Regions from separate parts of the Veillonella intestinalis genome, predicted to be linked through region 1. Evidence: riboswitches for the same ligand, from Rfam matches in the RefSeq annotation. Region 1 holds a riboswitch; each other region holds the start of a gene.
What was found. Region 1 has a riboswitch for S-adenosylmethionine ahead of NFR27_RS08865 (5-methyltetrahydropteroyltriglutamate--homocysteine S-methyltransferase). Riboswitches for the same ligand answer to the same signal wherever they lie in the genome.

Region 1 (6,859 bases):
CTTAGGGCTAGGGAATTTATATAAAGGCTATATTGCTATTTTATAAAAAAAGAGTAAAATATAAGAAGATTTTACATACTGTTTAAGCAATTATTACAGATTTTAAGTTAGTATAATGTATTTAAAGTTATGAGGGATATTGTGAGAAAAGTTAATATTGTTACATTTTTGTTTCTGTTAGCAGCAATACCGCTTGCTATATGCTTACCTAAGTGGGCTTTTTGGGAAAATCATTGGGTAGAAAATATGCAGGCTGTAGTTTTACTAGGTGCTTGTCTGTTTAATTTTGTTTGGGCTATAAAGAGTGAAGACTCAATCAGTTATTTGAAATCAATATATATAAGTGAGGCTATTTTATTTTTAGTTGCCTTTGGCCGTGAAATTAGTTGGGGCCGTATATTTTATCCAGTCGGTATGGGATCGGAAGGACCTGAATTTTTAAGTATCAAAGAAGTGTGGTTTGGGCCTTATTTACCTTGGGTATTAGGTCTTGCCGGACTTATATTACTTTATAATTTATGGCGAAGTCGTACTTTGATACGATCTATATTTAGTCAGTATAAGAGCGATCATACGATTCGTCTGTATTTAGTTCTTTTTATATTGGGATTAGTTTTAAGTGAAACGGTTTTTGAAAAGAATTTAATTACGCCTTTAGAACCGTATCATCAAGGTTTTGAGGAAGTGTTTGAGCTGATTGCTTATTGGTCAGCATTTGCCATATCGTATCGTTTGAAACAGCTATTCATGCATTTGCCAAGATAGTTGGCACAGTAATTTGGCTATTTAGTAAACAAAGCCAAAGTATAATATGTAATATATAAAAAAGCAGCTTATAGATAAAAATATAAATAGAAGATAAAAGTATAAATAGAAGGTAGAAGTCTAAATAGAAGAGAGAAGAAAAAATAAAGATAAAAAATAAAACGAAAGATATATGTCTAGTGGTGCAGGAATTTAATGTAAAATTCTATAGAGTTTTACATTAAATTCCTTATTTTTTTAAGACCATAACTATTAGTAAATGCATAGTAAATATGCACAAAGTTTATCTAATTCCTATTTGAAAATAGGACATTTAAGATGATATACTACAAAGAGACATCACTCACAACCATGAATCGCATGGTCGAGGTCCATTCCGGCAGATGTCGGGGTATTTGAATACATAACTAGTATTATATTGTGTGAGGTGCAAAATTATGAGTTTCGAAAGTCGATTCCAACACATTGATCGTCGTGTCCCAATTGCTGAAGATAACATTGCGATTGTACATGATTTGGAAAAATGTAAAAACTGTACATTATGTCGTCGTGCTTGTGCAGACGTGATGGGTGTACTTGACTACTATGATTTAGAATCTACAGGGGATAATCCTATCTGTGTTCATTGTGGTCAATGTGCCGCTGCGTGTCCATTCGATTCCATGAATGAACGTAGTGAATTAGATCAAGTAAAAGCAGCGATTGCTGATCCAGATAAAATTGTTGTTATTCAAACAGCACCAGCTGTACGCGTTGGTATTGGTGAAGAATTTGGTTATGAACCAGGTTCCTTCTTAGAAGGTAAAATGATTGGTGCCCTTCGTGCCTTAGGTGCGGACTATGTAGTTGACACTAATTTTGGTGCTGACTTAACTATCATGGAAGAAGCTAGCGAATTAATTGAACGTGTTATTAATGGTCATGGCGAATTGCCACAGTTCACTAGTTGCTGTCCAGCATGGGTAAAATTTGCTGAAACATATTATCCAGAATATTTACCTAATATTTCTACAACTCGTAGCTGTATTGCTATGGAAGCAGCTATGTTAAAAACATATTTTGCTGAAAAAATGAAATTGGATCCAGAAAAAATTGTATCCGTAAGTGTAGCACCATGTACAGCTAAGAAATTTGAAATTCGTCGTCCAGAACAGAACAAATCTGCTGAATACTGGGGCAAAGAAGATCTTCGCGATACTGATTATTGCATTACTACTCGTGAGTTTGCAAAATGGATTCGTGAGTCTGGTATTGATTTCACACAAGTAGAAGAATCTACTATGGATAAATATATTGGTGCTGAAACTGGTGGTAGTGTTATTTTCTGTAACACTGGTGGCGTAATGGAAGCGGCTATGCGTAGTGCTTACAAATTCATCACTGGTAATGAACCATCTCCAGAACCTTTCACTAACTTACAAGATGTTCGTGGTATGGAAGGTGTTAAAGAAGCTGACGTTGAAATCGCTGGTAAAACATTAAAAGTTGCCGTAGTTCATGGTGGTAAAAATATCCGCGATTTCTTAGATAATATGAAAGCAACTGGCAAGAAATATGATTTCATTGAAATGATGGCTTGCCGTGGTGGTTGTATTGGTGGTGGCGGTCAGCCACGCGTTAAAATGCCAGTAGCTGATAAAGTAAAATCAGCTCGTATTGAAGGTATTTATAAAGCTGATTCTGAAATGAAACTTCGTTCCAGCTATGAAAATCCAGAAATTAAGGCAATTTACGAAGAATTCTTAGGTAAACCATTAGGGGAACGTTCCGAAGAATTGTTACATACTCATTACACTGATCGCAGTGCTGATTTAGGTGTTCGTAAAGATGTAACACCTGAAACTTGTCCAACATCTCCTAAATTTAAAAAGCCTGAATAAAACTAGGCTATTATATATTGAGATGAGACTAGTTTTACTATAGCTTAACTATAAGACAAATAGGGCATTGGAGGCTGGTGCTAAGCATTAGCTTCAATGCCCTTTTTATATACTAAGTAAAAAGCAGAGGGTAGATTATTATTTTATAGCTATGCTTGCTGGTACAACTACAGTTGACAGATATGTTTTATTTGAAGTATCATAATATATATCCAAAAGGTGATATTTAATATGCCTTTATTAATAATTGTATAGTATCATCCAGAGCAGCTGAGGGAACTGGCCCATTGATGCTGCGGCAACCTGCTTTATAATTGGGGTTATGAAGCAAGGTGCTAAGTCCAACGGGAAACCGACAGATGATAAGACATAGGTCGTCATTTGTTGACGACTTTTTTTATTTATGGGCCACTAGGAGAGGAGACTGAGAGTATGAGTAATACAAAACAAGTAATCGGTAAAGGACCATTTCGTTATGATGTAGTAGGTAGCTTTTTGCGACCTGATGCAGTAAAAGAAGCTCGTCAAGCCGTCGAAGCAGGCAAGATAAATGCAGTAGAATTACGTAAAGTAGAAGATGATTCAATTCGCGATTTGATTAATAAAGAAGTAGAAGTAGGCTTACGAGCTGTAACTGATGGTGAGTTCCGTCGAGCTTACTGGCATTTGGACTTTTTAGAACAATTAGTGGGTGTTGAGCGAATTAAAGCAGAACAGTGGTCTGTGGCTTTCAAAGGGCATCAGCCAAAGGCGGCTACGCTTAAAATCGTAGGTGACATTGATTTCCCTGAGGATCATCCATTTATAAAAGACTTTCAGTTTGTGAAAGAATGTGCAGGGGATAGCGCTGTTGCTAAATTTACGATTCCTTCACCATCTATGCTTCATTTGATTTGTTGTGTCCGTGAAGAACATTATGAAGCATTACCACAATATGCGCAAGAAGAAGCCTTATTTGAGGCTATTGCTAAAGCATATCGCAAGGCAATTCAAGCTTTTTATGCAGCTGGTTGTCGTTATTTGCAATTAGATGATACTTCTTGGGGTGAATTTTGTGATGAAACTAAGCGTAAAGAATATGCAGCTCGTGGCTTAGATTTGCAATATATTGCTAAAAAATATGTGGAAGTTATTAATTATGCATTAGAAGGAAAACCAGATGATTTAGCCGTGACTATGCATATTTGTCGTGGTAATTTTAGATCGACTTGGTTCTCGTCTGGTGGTTATGAACCAATTGCAGAGACCTTGTTTGGTCATTGTCATATTGATGGCTTCTTCTTGGAGTATGACTCTGATAGAGCGGGTGGTTTTGCACCATTGCGGTTTATTAAAAATCAAAAAGTGGTACTAGGTTTAGTGACTTCTAAATTCCCTGAGTTAGAAAAAGAAGAAGATTTATTAGCCCGTATTGAAGAAGCATCGCTATATGTACCAAAAGAACAATTAGCCTTAAGTCCACAGTGTGGCTTTGCCTCCACGGAGGAAGGCAATAATCTAACTGAAGCAGAGCAATTTGCGAAGTTAGCCCTTATTAAACGTGTGGCAGAAAAGGCTTGGGGGCCTTATGAAGATTGATGAAACAAATAAAGGTCGGGAAGCCTTTCGCTATGCTTTCCCCCTAACAGTACCGATTTGTGCTAGTTTCCTTTTTTTAGGAATTTCTTATGGCTTGTATGCAGTAGGACAGGGCTTGCCTTGGTATTTGCCATTTCTTATGAGTGCTACTATTTTTGCAGGATCTATGGAGTTTGTCACTGTAGCCTTGTTGGCTGCGCCATTTGATCCTTTAGGGGCATTCGTATTAGCTTTTATGGTCAATGGGCGTCATATTTTTTATGGCCTTACTATGTTGACTCGTTATGGCCCCTTAGATTGGAAGAAATATCCGTTGATTTATGGTTTATGTGATGAAACATTTGCTATTAATGCGACCATTAATTTACCGAGTCAAATTGATCGAGGGTGGTTTTATTTACATGTAACTTGGCTAAACTATATATATTGGGTAGGCGGTGTTGCCCTTGGCGCTATAGGGAGTCATTTTATTAAATTCAATATGCAAGGGATTGAATTTATTTTAACGGCCTTATTTACAGTCATATTTTTAGACATGTTATTAACAGCTAAAAAATATCAGTCTGGTTTGATTGGTTTCTTCGTGGCACTTGGCATGCTGTATTTGTTAGGTCCTAATTTATTTATTTTGCCAGCCATGGCATTGATGGTCATTATATTCTGTGGACTCTTTTGGTTTAATAGTAAGGGTGAAAAGGAGGCGCGTAATATATGACTGGTTGGGAAATTGTACTTACGATTGGTGCTGTTGTTTTAGGCACTATGGCAACGCGGTTTACCCCATTTCTTATTTTTTCAAAAGCGGGTAAGCCACCTGCTATTATTGCTTATTTAGGCACTGTGTTGCCAGCCGCTGTTATGGGTTTATTGGTAGTATATTCTTTAAAAGACATGACAGTGTGGACCTATCCCCATGGCTTACCTGAAATCATTGCTATTGTAAGTATTATCTTGGTACATTTATTAAAGCGCAATATGTTATTGAGTATTGCTACGGGGACTGTTGTATATATGGTTCTTATTCAGCAGGTATTTGTGAAGTGAGCAAAAATTGCTAACTATAATAATGGGAAAGATGATTATTTACCATTATTTTGAAGTTTTAATAAAAAATAGTGCTAAGCATGCAAAACAGCTATAGCCCGATTCCTCTAGTAATTACGGAGTGAATCGGGCTTTTTGCTCGTAAATAAATAGTAAAAATAGTGTAAAAATAAAAGTCGTATGTTAACAATGCATAGCAAATATGTTGTAAAAACATTCTTCTTGTTGTATTATGATTGTGACGAAGTTACGAAAACGATTTCGTAAATCGATACACAACAAATATTGTGTAAGTTAAGGAGTGAGTGATGGTCTATTTGACCACACTAAAGGGGATCTAATAGTTCGTGTATGGAGTAGCTAAGTGCTTACCTCTTTTATGCGCAAGATAGGAAAGGAGGCTGCTATATGGGTAAAATAACGATTGCCGATGTAGCTGAACGCACAGGTTTTTCAAAGACAACAATTTCTAGATACTTAAATGGTAAATATGAATATATGTCAGCGGCCACACGGGAACGAATTAGTGAAGTAATTAAGGAAATCGAGTATAAGCCAAATAAAATGGCTCGTAGCTTACGTTTACAACAAAGTCATATGATTGGGGTTATAGTGTCTGATATTTCGAGTCCCTTCTCAGCCATTCTATATTCTGGTATTGCTGATTGGTGTGAAGAACATGGATTTACCGTACTCTTAGCTGATGCGGCTGATGATCCACAGAAAGAACGGCGATATATTCAATCTATGATTGCCCAAGGTGTAGATGGTATAGTTATTAATGCAACGGGTGCTGAAGTGGAATACTTAAATGAAGTAAACCGTTCAGTTATGCCGATTGTATTAGCTGACCGACCAGTGGCAGGTTGTGATTGTGATTTAGTATCATCAGATACGGAGCATATTACAGAGGCTAGTTTAGACTTATTATTAAGCAAAGGGTATGAGCGAATTTTATTTGCTACTCGGCGAGTCGGTACCAATGGTATTCGTCGTTTACGCTTTGATGAATTTGTGAAACAGTATGAAGCCAAAACAGGGCGATCAGCACTTACCTTAGAGTATGATAAAACAACAAAGGATATACTTACCAATACGGTGATGACAGAACTAGCAGCAGCACGACAAGCGAAGGAACGATTTGCTGTATTTGCTGGTAACGGGGTAGTGCTTAGTGATATTGCTAAGATTACACGTCAACAACAGCTAACTATTCCTCAAGACTTAGGAGTATATAGTTATGATAACTGGACCTGGATGGATGTCATTGGACCTGGTATTTCCGTTGTTGAATTACCGACTTATGAAATAGGCCAAGAATGTGCTCGCTTATTAGTTGGTCGCATTAAGGAATCTTTGAATGAGGCCGCTAGTGAAGTATTGGAACGCCAAAAAGTAATTTTACCATGCTCCATTGTTGAACGCCAGTCACTATAAGTGGTGTAGTTAATTAAGGTAATAATGAGCTCGTTTCAATGAACTCTAATATAGAATTATTACAAAGGATAAGTTAGGTATTTATTTTAAGAGTATATAAAAGGAGTGACACACATGGATACACGTTATAGTGTAAACCCGCGCGACATTAAACG
Region 2 (6,859 bases), on a different contig from region 1:
ATCAGCTACACAATTTGTAACCGCTGTTTTAATCGGTTCATAACATTGGCGCTGCTCATCAGTTAAGGATAACTCTTTCATTGGACAAGAATTAAACTTTGTCTTTGTTTGAGTATATCGCTCCTCTACCGTAATGCCTTCATACATCATGACTTGTTTAATAACCGGTAAGGTAAAACCGTCTTTTTGAAGGCTATGAACCGATGCAGTGCCTAACTCTTGTAAATAGAAACCTAATTCTCGCTGCTTTTTCCGTTTTAGTGGAATATGCGCTGGTTGAAACCAGGGCTGCACTACTAGCCATTGTTCTTTAGGCCGTTCATAACTTTTCAATTGTTTCTTATCAATAGTAAATAAACTTAACGCTTCCGATAAAGCGCATAAATAATATTTACTTAATTTTTCTGCTGTTGCTAGCATTTCCTGGGTAAACCACGGTTCTTTATCCAATACTGCTTGAATAGGCTTGATTTCATAAGAAGGAATCTCATCTAACTCACGATAGCCAATAAGTATACCTTCTTCTTTTGTTCGCCCTAAAGGGACAGCTACCCGTGTACCAATGGCAATTTCGCCTAATTGTGGCGGCACAGCATAGCTGAATGGACTATTCATTTTCTTTGCTGGGCGATTAATAATAACCTCCGCTACACGCATACTATCCCTCCTTTGCAGTATTTTTTATTATACCATTTTTTTCGATATTTTTAAATAAAAGACAGTCTTAGAATACAATAAAAAAATCGTCATACAAATTACGAAACGACAATATTCTTAAGAATGTCGAATGCCTATTTGTATGACGATTTTTAATTATAAGCCTGCTTCTTTACGAAGAATATCTGCTTTATCAGTATGTTCCCAAGGAAGATCAACATCAGTACGACCAAAGTGACCGTATGCTGCTGTTTGATGATAAATTGGACGAAGCAAGTCAAGCATTTCAATAATACCTGCTGGACGAAGGTCAAAATGTTTCTTAACAAGTTCCGCGATTTTTTCTTCCGCAACTTTAGCAGTGCCAAAAGTTTCCACCATAATGGATACTGGTTTTGCTACGCCAATAGCGTAAGCAATCTGAATTTCACATTTATCAGCAAGGCCAGCTGCTACAATGTTTTTAGCTACATAGCGAGCTGCATACGCTGCACTACGGTCAACTTTTGTAGGATCTTTACCAGAGAAAGCACCGCCCCCATGACGAGCCATACCACCGTAAGTATCTACAATAATTTTACGACCAGTTAAACCAGCATCCCCTTGAGGACCACCAATAACAAAACGGCCTGTTGGATTAATAAAGAATTTAGTATTTTCATCAACAAAACCTTCAGGTAATACTGGTTTAATTACTAATTCTTTTAAATCAGCTTCAATTTGTTCACGCGTTACTTCTGGACCATGTTGTGTAGAAATAACGATAGTTTCAATACGCTTAGGCACACCATCTACATATTCAACAGTTACCTGAGTTTTCCCATCGGGACGAAGATATGGTAAAGTACCATCTTTACGAACTTTAGTTAACTGACGGGATAAACGATGAGCCAACGCGATTGGCATAGGCATAAATTCTTCTGTTTCATTGGTAGCGTAACCAAACATCATACCTTGGTCACCAGCACCAATCTTATCAAATTTATCACTTCCGCCTTCACGAGTTTCAAGTGCATCATCAACACCCATAGCAATATCTACGGACTGTTCATCAATCGCTACATTAACACCACAAGTATCGCAATCAAAACCATATTTAGCACGAGTATATCCAATTTCACGAATAGTTTCACGCACTATATGATTAATATCAACATAACATTTAGTAGAAATTTCCCCTACTACATGAACCTGACCTGTTGTTACGAGCGTTTCGCAAGCAACATGAGCCGTTGGATCTTGTGCAAGAATTGCATCAAGCACAGCATCCGAAATTTGGTCAGCAATTTTATCAGGATGACCTTCTGTTACGGATTCTGATGTGAAAAAAACATGTTTTTCAGCCATTTACCCAATACCTCCATAAAAAAATTCCTCATCAGCCAAACGATGAGGAATCAAACCCCATCTTTCGGCATAGTACCGTCGGACTTAGCACCTTTTCATTATGAATGGTTGCTGTAGCTTCACAGGGCCTTTCCCTCCACTACTCTTGATGAGACAAAAGTTATTATTAAACTGATTGTGATACTTCATATCACTGATTCATTATACAATAGAATTACAATTCTGCCAAGGCTGAAATAATTCGCTTAGCTACATCAATTTTTGTCATAAGTGGCAATGGACGAACTTGACCACCTGGATAAATCAAGGTAACTTCATTAGTGTCAACATTAAAGCCTGCATTTTGCTTACTTACATCATTGGCCACTAACATATCAAGATTTTTGTTAAGTACCTTAGATTTGCCGTATTCAATAACATTTTGAGTTTCCGCAGCAAAACCAATTAACTTTTGATGAGTTTTATTCGCACCTAGCCCTTTAAGAATGTCTGGATTTTTGACTAATTTAAGTTCTAATGTATCCATCTTCTTAATTTTTGTGTCAGCCATATTCTCGACTCTAAAATCAGCTACAGCAGCGGCCATAATAACAGCATCACAATCTTCATAGCGACTATTTACAGCTTCTTCCATAGCTCTAGCAGAATCAACAGAAACTAATTCTACACCAAAAGGCACAGGCAAATTTGTTGGCGCGGAAATTAAAATTGTACGAGCACCAGCTAAGGCCGCTTGTTCAGCTATAGCATAGCCCATTTTTCCGCTTGAACGATTGCCAATATATCGCACTGGATCGATAGCTTCTTGTGTACCACCAGCTGTTACGATTACTGTCTTATTAGACAATAGATTAGTTTTCATCATGTGAAAAGATAACCACTCTACAATGCGAGCTGGTTCTGGTAAACGACCTTTCCCCGTTACACCACAAGCTAAATGACCACTATCAGCTTCTAAAATATGCATGCCTAATTCTCGTAAAGTATTCATATTTCGTTGCGTAATAGGGTTTTCATACATATTAGTATTCATAGCAGGGCATAAAAAGATAGGCGCTTTTGTTGCCATAAGCTGTGTAGTGAGCATATCATCAGCAATGCCAGATGCTAATTTACCAATTACATTAGCAGTAGCAGGTGCAACTACATAGGCATCAGCCCAAGTAGCCAATGCAATGTGCTCTACATTCCAATCATGAACATCTTCAAACATCTTTACAGCGACTGGATGTCCACTAATTTCACCAAATGTCATAGGGGATACAAATTTAGTTGCATTTTCAGTCATAACAACTTTTACTTCTGCCCCTAATTTACGAAGACGACTTACTACTTCTACTGCTTTATAAGCAGCAATACCACCAGATACACCTACGATTATGTGTTTATTTTTCATCCTCAACACCTATTATAGTTCACGTTTAGCGTACGCTTTATTTAATACCATCTTTAGTACGAGCAAAGCCAATTTTATCATCTGCAATTTCATGAAGCGCTACTGATACTGGTTTATCTGTATCAAGACCGGTAACCATAGCTTCATCGCCATCGGTTAATTCACGAGCTCGCTTCGCTGCTAATGTAACCAATGTATATTTACTATCTACATGTTTTTCTAAATCCTTTAATAAAGGTTTTACCATCATAACGCATTACTCCTTACTTCGCATATTGCTTATAAATATATTGTATTTTTTCTTTATTTCGCTTAATTTTACAAGCTTCAGCACGTAAAATGGACGCCACTTTTTCTACTGCATCTGGTAATATATCATTCACCACAATGTAGTCGTAGCGATGTGCTAAGGCTAATTCAGAGCTTGCTTTGGAAAGGCGCTTATCAATAACCTCAGCAGCATCTGTACCACGATCCCGTAGACGGTTTGATAATATATCTAATGATGGCGGTACAATATAAATAAACACGGCTTCACTAAAGCGCTCTTTTACCTGCATAGCCCCTTGAATATCAATCTCTAAAATGACGCTCTTGCCTTCGCTTAATAAATCCATTACATGCTGCTTAGGCGTGCCATAATAATTATCATATACTTGAGCATATTCTAAGAAGGCATCTTCTTCGATAAGCTGTTGAAACGTTTCCTTATTGCGAAAAAAATAACTAACCCCTTCTTCTTCACCAACGCGTGGTGCTCGTGTAGTCATAGATACTGAATACACAAGATTGGGCATTTGTTTACGTAGTTCGGCACAAATAGTCCCTTTACCAGCCCCTGAAGGACCAGATAACACAATCAAAATCCCTCTATCCGACATAATAGCACCTACGCTTCCGTAGACTCAGCTGGTGTAGCTTGAACAATACGATGCGCTACTGTTTCTGGTTGAATCGCTGATAACACAATCTGACCACTATCCATCACTAAGACAGCTCGTGTTTTACGACCATATGTAGCATCTACTAATACACTCTTTTCACGCGCATCTTGAATCATTCGTTTAATTGGCGCGGACTCTGGACTGATGATAGCAATTAGGCGATTTGCCGAAACCATGTTACCAAATCCAATGTTTAAAAGCTTTGTACTCATACTTAGTGACTCCTTACTCTTGCAACCTACTCTATATTTTGAATTTGCTCTCTAATTTTCTCTAACTCACATTTCAATACTACAACACGGTCTGTTATGGCTAAATCGGATCCTTTAGATCCCATTGTATTTACTTCTCGATTCATTTCTTGTAATAAGAAATCTAACTTACGCCCAATCGGTTGATTCTCTTTTAGTGTGTTTCTTAATTGTACCACATGAGAGCCAAAACGTACAATTTCTTCTGTAATATCTGTTTTATCACTCATAGTGGCTACTTCTTGCAGAAAACGATCCATGTTAACCGTTACATCGGTTTTATCTAGCACGTTTTGAATCCGCTGTAATAAGCGCTCTTCGTATTTTTTTACAGCTATATCTTTGTTAGCCGTCACTTCTTGCAATACTGACTCTAATGTATTTACTCGTTTTTCAATTTCAACTTGTAAATTATTACCTTCAAGAGCACGCATTTCACAAAGACCCTTTAACGCTAAATTTAAAGCGCTAACAGCAGCGCCTTCTAATTTAGACTCTTCAAAGGGTACATCTTCTAAAACTAACCAATCTTGTGAAATACTCATCATATCCCGTAAGGCTACTCGTTCTTTAGTTGGTGAAAAACCCTGGACAACTAAAAAATCTCGAATTTGATTAGCCAACGTTGTATTTACAGTAAAAACTTTCTCCCGATCACTTGTATTTTTAAGCGATACATTAATTTCTACTTTACCTCTTTGAAGGGTTTCTTTGATATGACGTCGTAATGTATTCTCTAAAAAATATAAGGTTGATGGCATATTGAGATAAAGATCTAAAAATCGTGAATTTACACTTTTTATTTCAATTGTAATCTGTAAACTCTCATCAACCCCAATGCCACGACCAAAACCGGTCATACTATTCATAATACCAGTTATCCTTTCTACATAATATTGTTTCACATATATGTCTTAATCTTCATATTCTATTTCATTTTATCACGTTACTTACACAGGGTAAAGGAATCTACTCCCTTCTATAGTTTATAAATGTGATATACTTATTATATTGAATATTACAAAGGAGTTAACTATGAATTTAGATGGTTTAACCTTAGCCGTTTTAACCAAAGAATTAGCCAAGCATCTTGTTACTGGCCAAATTCAGCGGCTATTGCAAATAGATAAAACAACTTTAGTACTTAAAGTAAATACAAGTAAAGGTAATCAAGATTTAGTAATCACGGCTGGTAATATGCCTGCCTGTTATTTAAGTCATGGCATAACAGATTTGCCAAAAGAACCGACTGCTTTATGCATGTTCTTGCGCAAACATTTAGAAGGCGCTCGTATCACTGCGATTGAACAGCTTAATGGCGATCGTATATTACGTGTTAGTGCTGATAAATTAGCCCTTGATGGCTCACTTATTTCTAATCGAATTTACATTGAATTAATGGGCAAATATTCAAATTGTATCTTTGTGCAAGATGGACTTATTTTGGAAGCCTTAATCCATGTAACGCCATTAATGAATCGGGAACGTTCCATTGCCCCTAAACTACCTTATGAATTGCCCCCTAATAGTGAACGTGGTAGTTTATTCGAGTTTAAAGATAACGAAATATTAGAGTTATTGCACAATTTTGGTCAAGGTACAGTAGCTGAAACTGTACGTCGCATTTTTAATGGCTTTGGTCCAGCCTTATTAAAAGAAGTTTGTTATAAAGCTAATCTTAGTGAAAAAACAGAGTTAACCACTTTAACTAGTGAAGCCATTAATGAATTAGGCCAGGCTTTAATTGCACTAAAAAACGATCTGTCTATAGCAACCCAATTATTAGAATATGAAAATGAAAAGCATAAGAAGTTTTATAGCCCTATTCCCCTCACTTACTTAGTGGCGCTAGGTGGCCAATTAAAAACTACCTATGATTCTATATCAGAACCTTTAGAATTAGCCGTTGTCAAACAAGGAGGTATTAACACAACCACTCACGAGTTAGAGCGAACTTTGCAACAGGCCATAAAAAAAGAAGAGTTACGCCATTCAAAGATTCAAGCGGAATTAGATGCTAGTGATAAAGCCGAAGAATATAAATCATATGGTGATTTATTAATGATTAATGCCTATTTAGATACTCAATATAAGCCCACAATTACTTTGGATAATATTTTAGTAGAACCTGTAGAGCCCATTACGATTCCCTTACAACCAGAATTAACAATTGTTGAAAATGCACAGCATTATTATAAACAATATACAAAATTAAAAAATCGTATGCAAAGTGGCTTATATCAATTAAATCAAAGTGCACAGCG
Region 3 (6,859 bases), on a different contig from region 1:
AAGGTAATCATACTAATGAAATGTATGTTCAAGGTATGAGTACAAGTTTGCCAATTGATGTGCAATACAAATTCTTGCGTACAATTCCAGGCCTTGAAGGGGTTGAAATTATGCGTCCTGCTTATGCTATTGAATACGATTGCTTAAATCCTTTGCAATTGACTCCAGCTTTGCAGGTTAAATCCATTAAAGGTTTATATTCTGCAGGACAAGCTAATGGCACTTCTGGTTATGAAGAAGCAGCTGCTCAAGGTTTAATGGCTGGTATTAATGCAGCTTTATACTTACAGGGTAAAGAGCCATTCATTTTATCGCGTTCAGAAGCGTATATTGGTGTATTAATTGACGATTTAGTAACTAAAGGGACGAAAGAACCGTATCGCATGATGACAAGTCGAAGTGAATATCGTTTATTATTACGTCAAGATAATGCGGATATGCGTTTAACTGAAAAAGGCTATGAAATTGGCCTTGTTACAGAAGAACGATATGCTCGTTTTAAAGCAAAGAAAGCCTTAATTGAACAAGGATTAGCTGAATTACAAAATACGCCAATTAATCCATCAACTGAAGTACAGGCTAAATTAGAAGCTATGGGAACAGCGCCTATTAAGACTGGTATTAAAGCATTTGATTTAGTAAAACGTAATGAGTTATCGTATGGTGATGTAGCGGAATCATTCAATTTATCCCGTTATACGCCAGATGTGGAAGAAGAAATCGACATTATGATCACTTATGATGGTTATATTAAAAAACAAATGGAACAAGTGGCTAAAGTGCGAAAATTAGAAGAAAAGATTATTCCCGCTGATTGGGACTATGAGACTATGAAGGGCATTTCCTTAGAAGCGAAACAGAAATTAGCACAAATTAAACCTCATTCCATTGGCCAAGCTAGTCGTATTTCTGGTGTTTCACCAGCGGATGTATCTGTATTGTTGATTCAATTAGAGCAATATCGTCGTGAACAACAATCCTAGGAGGGTCTATGAACTTTACTGATAATTTAGCTGTTCAATTAGAAGCTGCTGGTTTTAAGGCAACCGCAAAGCAGTTGGGACAATTTAATACATTTTATGAAATGCTTATAGAGACCAATAAAAGCTTAAATTTAACGGCTATTACAGATCCTCATGAAGTAGCAGTAAAGCATTTTGTAGACTCTTTAACAGCATTAGATACTGTTTCCGATGAAACAGCAAAGGTCCATACTACTGATGGAGCAATTCAACATACTACAAACTCTTTAATTGGTGTAGTATTTAAAGAAGGCGCTAAGTTGTTAGACCTGGGGACAGGCGCTGGTTTTCCAGGCATTCCATTAGCTATTATGCGTCCTGATTTAAAAATTACTTTATTTGATTCCTTACAAAAGAGACTTACTTTTTTAGAGTCAGTTATTACAGCGTTAGACTTATCTAATGTCATAACTTTACATGGTCGTGCTGAAGACATGAGTCATACTTTAGATCATCGAGGGATTTATGATATTGTAACCAGTCGTGCGGTTGCTAGATTACCTATTTTATTAGAATGGGCATTGCCTTATGTGAAACAGAATGGTTACATGGTAGCTTTAAAAGGGGCTGCTTATGAAGAGGAAATAGGCGAAGCAAAGAAAGCTTTACAAGTATTAAAAGGCGAAATTGCTAATATGAAGCCGGTTCAATTACCGACGTTAACAGATAAGCGAGCAATTATTTATACACGTAAAACAGGTGTTACGCCTAAGCAGTATCCTCGAAAACCAAAAGAGATTAAGTTAAAACCGTTAGTATAATTAAATAGATAATAGAATAGATGGTTGAGTAAATAATAGCCTAAATAACTAAATATAATTGGACAAATAATATAAAACCCCTGTGTTGAAGGTTTTACCTATAACAAAGTGTATTTTTTACATATAGGTGAAACCCTGCATACTCAGGGGTTTTTCTTGACAATCTATAGTGTAGACGGTATTCTATTTTTATATGTTAGCCTTATCAAGAGCGATGGAGGGACTTGGCCCAATGATATCCGGCAACCAGCAATAGCAAGGTGCTACTTCCAACAGGAAACTGATAGATAAGGAGAGATCCTCTATCTAAGTTAGATAGAGGTTTTTTTTAGATAGAGGAGATGTGCGTATGGCAATTTATAATGGACGTTTACCACAAATTGATATAGATGAAGCCACACGCTATGCAGGTTTGCAGAAGGCCAAAGAGTTTCCAAAAGAATATGTCAAAGAGGCTTGTTTAGAAGTTCAATTGGTGGCAGATCCTAGCGGTGTATATGAAGCTTATGAATATGATGCTAAACAGGGGCTGATTAAGAGTAATCCACCACTTCAAATTGAAGGAAGTTCTATTCGTGAGCATTTAGGCAATGCTACTAAAGTCTATGTTATGGCAGTTACCCTTGGTGAAGATGTAGAATTACGCAGTGCTGAATTATTTAAGGACGGTAATTATACACTGGGGTTATTGATGGATGCAGCGGCTACGGCAGCAGTAGAACAAGTAGCTAATCAAGTCAATGAAGTAATACAGCAAGAAGCTGAAAAAGCTGGATATAAGACAACTTGGCGTTTTAGTCCTGGATATGGTAATTGGGATTTAACAGTACAAAAGGACTTAGCCCGTATTATAGGTGCTGAAAAAATTAATGTATCAGTGACTGATAGTTTTTTATTATTTCCGAGAAAATCAGTGACTGCTATTATCGGTTGTATGCCTAATGATGAAGAGGTATTAACTAAGCGAGGTTGTACATCTTGTGCTCAAGTAAATTGTATATCACGAAAAATATGAGTATATGAGTATCAAAATGTAAGATTAGTATAGGGATAAATTAGAGAGATGAGGCGATAGTATGTATATTTTTGATGGTGCTATGGGCACAATGTTACAACAATCAGGGCTAGTAGAAGGGGAATGTCCTGAATTATTTAATGTGAATCAACCAGATATAGTGACGGCTATTCATAAAGCATATTTACAAAGTGGTAGTGATATCATAACAACCAATACATTTGGTGCGTGTAGTTTAAAATTAGTTGATTATGGCTTAGCTCATAGAGTTAAGGATATAAATACAGCAGCTGTAAAAGTAGCCAAACAAGCTATAGCATCAGTTAAAAAAGAGGCTAAAGTGGCAGGATCTATGGGACCTACAGGTCAATTTATAGAACCTTTGGGACAAATTAGTTTTGATGAAGTCTATAATTCTTATTATGAACAAGCTCTTGCTTTAATTGAAGCAGGTGTGGACTTTATTATTATTGAAACTATTATTGATATACAGGAAATGCGGGCTGCTTTATTAGCGGCTCTTGATGCGCGTAAAACTCTTAATAAAACAAAAGAAGAAGTGGGTGTTATCTGCCAATTTTCATTTAATGAAGATGGCCGAACTATTACAGGTACACCACCAGAAGTAGCGGCTATTACAGTAGAAGCTATGGGCGCTGATGTAGTAGGTATTAATTGTTCCTTGGGACCTGAGCAATTAATTCCTTTAGTAGAACGGTTAGCATCGGTTACTAATTTGCCTATAAGTGCTCAACCTAATGCAGGTATGCCTAAATTAGTCGGTAAAGAAACGATATTTCCTTTATCACCGGTTGAAATGGGCGAATATGTACCGGCTTTAATAGATGCTGGGGCTACCTTTTTAGGTGCTTGTTGTGGTAGTACATCAGCACATATTAGTGAAATTGCAAAGGCAGCTCATAGCCATACACCTAAAGAGAGAATGACTGTAGCGCCATTTACAGTCTTTACTAGTCGTACTAATTTTGTAAAAGTTGGCCATAAGGAAAAACCAATTATTATTGGAGAACGCATTAATCCAACTGGGCGGAAGGTATTAGCTAAAGAGATTAAAGAAGGTCGTTTTGCTATGGTGAAACGAGATGCTTTAGCACAAGTGGCAGCTGGTGCTGATGTGTTGGATGTAAATATGGGTGTACCTGATATAGATGTAGCTGCTACTATGAAACGGGCTATTATGGAATTAACAATGCTAGTAGATGTGCCTTTATCAATTGATACTATAGATTCAGCCGCTATGGAAGCAGGTTTAAAAGCATATCCAGGTCGTCCTTTGATTAATTCTGTGAATGCAGAACCAGAACAACTAGAACGTGTATTGCCTTTAGCTAAGCGGTATGGAGCTGCAGTGCTTTGTTTACCTTTAGGAAAAGGTGATTTACCAGTTGTGGCTGAAGAGCGCGTTGCTTTGGCCAAAGAAATTGTTTTGGCAGCTTATGAAGTTGGTTTACGCAGTGAAGATTTATTACTTGATCCATTAGTGCTTACCTTGGCTAGTGGTCAAGATAGTGCTATACAGACCTTGCGTACGCTAGCCATGTATAAAGAAACTTTTGGTTTTCCTACAGTTATGGGTTTGTCTAATGTATCCTTTGGACTGCCACAGCGACCGTATTTAAATAGTCAATTCTTAACGATGGCTTTATCACATGGATTAACAGCACCTATATTAAACCCTTTAAATAGCACTGTTAAAAAAGCGTTTATAGCGGGACGTACTTTATTAGGTTTTGATCCAGCAGCCGCCGAATTTATTGCTGATTATGGTCAAGATGAAGAAGCTATGCCAATTGGTATTGTGACAGCTAATAAAATAGAAAAAGCAGTATTTAATAGTGAGGATCCTCTAGAAAATATTAAGCATGCTGTAGAGCAAGGGGAAAAAGAATTAGTTATTGAATTAGTGGAACAAGCGTTAGCAGAGGGACTTGATCCTTTAAAAATTACTAAGCAGGCTTTATCTGAAGCAATGAATGTAGTGGGGGATAAATTTGGCAGCGGTAAGGTGTTTTTGCCACAAGTTATGCTAGCTGCAGAGGCTATGCAAGGTGCTTTTCAGACTATTAAACGTGTACTACCTGAAAATGATGGACTTACACGAGCTACAGTTATAGTGGCTACAGTTAAAGGTGATATTCATGATTTAGGTAAAAATATAGTAGCTGCTTTGTTAGAAAATAATGGCTATCGTGTAGTTGATTTAGGTAAAGATGTAGATCCAAGTGAAATTGTAGCCGCTGTTAAACGAGAAAATGCATCCGTCGTTGGAATTTGTTCATTAATGACTACAACCATGCCTATGATAGATGTGACGATTAAGGCTATTCATGAAGCTGGTTTACCATCTAAAGTTATTGTTGGGGGTGCTGTATTGACACAGGACTATGCAACGAAAGCAGGCGCTGATAGGTATGCTAAAGATGGTATTAGTGCAGTGAATATTGTGAAAGAATTATTAGGCGATGATTAATATGTATTTGTTAGTTATATATTAAGCTATATTTTATTAGAAAAGAGTAGATAGGAAATAGAGTTTAGAGAGAGTTGGGGATAGTATGGTAAGATCATTACGAGATAAACATAAAGTGGGTCAATTCACAATTACTGTTGAATTAGACCCACCTAAGAGTGCTTCTGTAACAAAGACGTTTAAGGAAGCAGCTCAATTAATTGATAAAGTTGATGCTATTAATATTGCAGATTGTCCGATGGCAAAATTGCGTATGAGTCCTATAGCTTTAGCTCATTTAATAAAATTCCGAGCCCAGATAGATACAATTTTTCACTTAACTTGTCGTGACCGTAATATTTTAGGTTTGCAAGCTGAATTATTAGGGGCGGCTGCCTTGGGGGTTAATAATATATTGACTCTTACTGGTGATGAGCCTTCACGAGGCGATCATCCTGAGGCAAAGGCTGTATTTGAAGTTGATTCCATGGGACTATTACAGATTGCCCATACATTAAATAAAGGTTTTGATTTAGCAGGTAATCCTTTAGATGAAGCCACTAATTTTTATATTGGTACTACCGGTAATCCTGGGGCGGACGATTTAGAAGAGGAAAAAGCTAAGCTTATTCGTAAAATAGAGGCAGGAGCCAACTTTATTCAGACACAACCTATTTATGATTTAGAGAAGGCAAAACGTTTTGTAGATATGATTTCGCCCTTAGGAGTGCCCGTGATGTTGGGCTTAATTCCTCTGAAAAGTTTTAAAATGGCAAATTACTTACATACAAAGGTGCCAGGCATTTCTTTGACGGAAGATATTTTAAAACGTATGGAAGAGGGTGGCAAAGAAGCGGGGTTAGAGATTGCCTTAGAAACATTATTGGAGATAAAGAACATTGCTCAGGGCGTTCATATTATGCCTCTTAATGATATTCAGACGGTCCTTTACCTTATTGATCATATATAAATTATGGAATTAAATTGAATATAATTTTATTAGTTTTTTCGTTCTTGTTAGCTTTTATTAGGTTTTTATTGATTTGCCTCCTTTAAAATATAAGTTTTAAGGGAGGCTAATTTTATAAATGTTTCACGTGAAACATTTATAAAATAGAATTGAAGGGGAAGAACGTATGAAAATTGATAAAGATACGATTGAAATTTGAAAAATTTAATGTTTCACGTGAAACATTTTTATTAAAACGGTGAAATTATTGTATTTTACAAGTTTTTATCTGGTGAGTATGGTATAATATTTTGTGTGTTTAATATTAAGAAACTGAGGTGAGCCTGTGGGAAAGATTATAGCAATTACTAATCAAAAAGGTGGCGTAGGAAAAACAACGACATCGGTTAATTTAAGTGCTTGTATTGCCAAATTGGGCAAAAAAGTTCTGCTTATAGATATGGATCCACAGGGCAATGCTTCGAGTGGTCTTGGTATTGATAAAGATAATTTAGATACTTGTATTTATGATGTACTAATTAATGGCATGGCTGTAGGAGAGGTAGTTGTTCCTACAGCTATTAAAAAGCTTAAAATTGCACCGGCATCGATTGATTTAGCTGGCGCTGGTGTTGAATTAGT

Region 2: linked by a shared signal. The riboswitch ahead of metK (methionine adenosyltransferase) and the one ahead of NFR27_RS08865 (5-methyltetrahydropteroyltriglutamate--homocysteine S-methyltransferase) in region 1 are both predicted to bind S-adenosylmethionine.
Region 3: linked by a shared signal. The riboswitch ahead of NFR27_RS05345 (vitamin B12 dependent-methionine synthase activation domain-containing protein) and the one ahead of NFR27_RS08865 (5-methyltetrahydropteroyltriglutamate--homocysteine S-methyltransferase) in region 1 are both predicted to bind S-adenosylmethionine.

What each region holds. Positions count from the first base shown of each region.
Region 1 is NZ_CALPCB010000010.1:36,000-42,858, forward strand. It holds gene NFR27_RS08855 (hypothetical protein) at 142-765, shown strand; gene NFR27_RS08860 ([FeFe] hydrogenase, group A) at 1,203-2,645, shown strand; SAM riboswitch class I at 2,900-3,011, shown strand; gene NFR27_RS08865 (5-methyltetrahydropteroyltriglutamate--homocysteine S-methyltransferase) at 3,078-4,223, shown strand; gene NFR27_RS08870 (AzlC family ABC transporter permease) at 4,213-4,938, shown strand; gene NFR27_RS08875 (branched-chain amino acid transporter permease) at 4,935-5,267, shown strand; gene NFR27_RS08880 (LacI family DNA-binding transcriptional regulator) at 5,676-6,704, shown strand; gene kduI (5-dehydro-4-deoxy-D-glucuronate isomerase) at 6,819-6,859, shown strand, end outside.
Region 2 is NZ_CALPCB010000002.1:176,466-183,324, reverse strand. It holds gene priA (replication restart helicase PriA) at 1-657, opposite strand, end outside; gene metK (methionine adenosyltransferase) at 814-2,004, opposite strand; SAM riboswitch class I at 2,059-2,159, opposite strand; gene coaBC (bifunctional phosphopantothenoylcysteine decarboxylase/phosphopantothenate--cysteine ligase CoaBC) at 2,219-3,400, opposite strand; gene rpoZ (DNA-directed RNA polymerase subunit omega) at 3,438-3,650, opposite strand; gene gmk (guanylate kinase) at 3,664-4,281, opposite strand; gene remA (extracellular matrix/biofilm regulator RemA) at 4,290-4,556, opposite strand; gene NFR27_RS02215 (YicC/YloC family endoribonuclease) at 4,583-5,464, opposite strand; gene NFR27_RS02210 (Rqc2 family fibronectin-binding protein) at 5,631-6,859, shown strand, end outside.
Region 3 is NZ_CALPCB010000005.1:122,093-128,951, reverse strand. It holds gene mnmG (tRNA uridine-5-carboxymethylaminomethyl(34) synthesis enzyme MnmG) at 1-983, shown strand, start outside; gene rsmG (16S rRNA (guanine(527)-N(7))-methyltransferase RsmG) at 992-1,783, shown strand; SAM riboswitch class I at 1,983-2,077, shown strand; gene NFR27_RS05345 (vitamin B12 dependent-methionine synthase activation domain-containing protein) at 2,133-2,798, shown strand; gene NFR27_RS05340 (homocysteine S-methyltransferase family protein) at 2,860-5,289, shown strand; gene NFR27_RS05335 (methylenetetrahydrofolate reductase) at 5,375-6,238, shown strand; gene NFR27_RS05330 (ParA family protein) at 6,564-6,859, shown strand, end outside.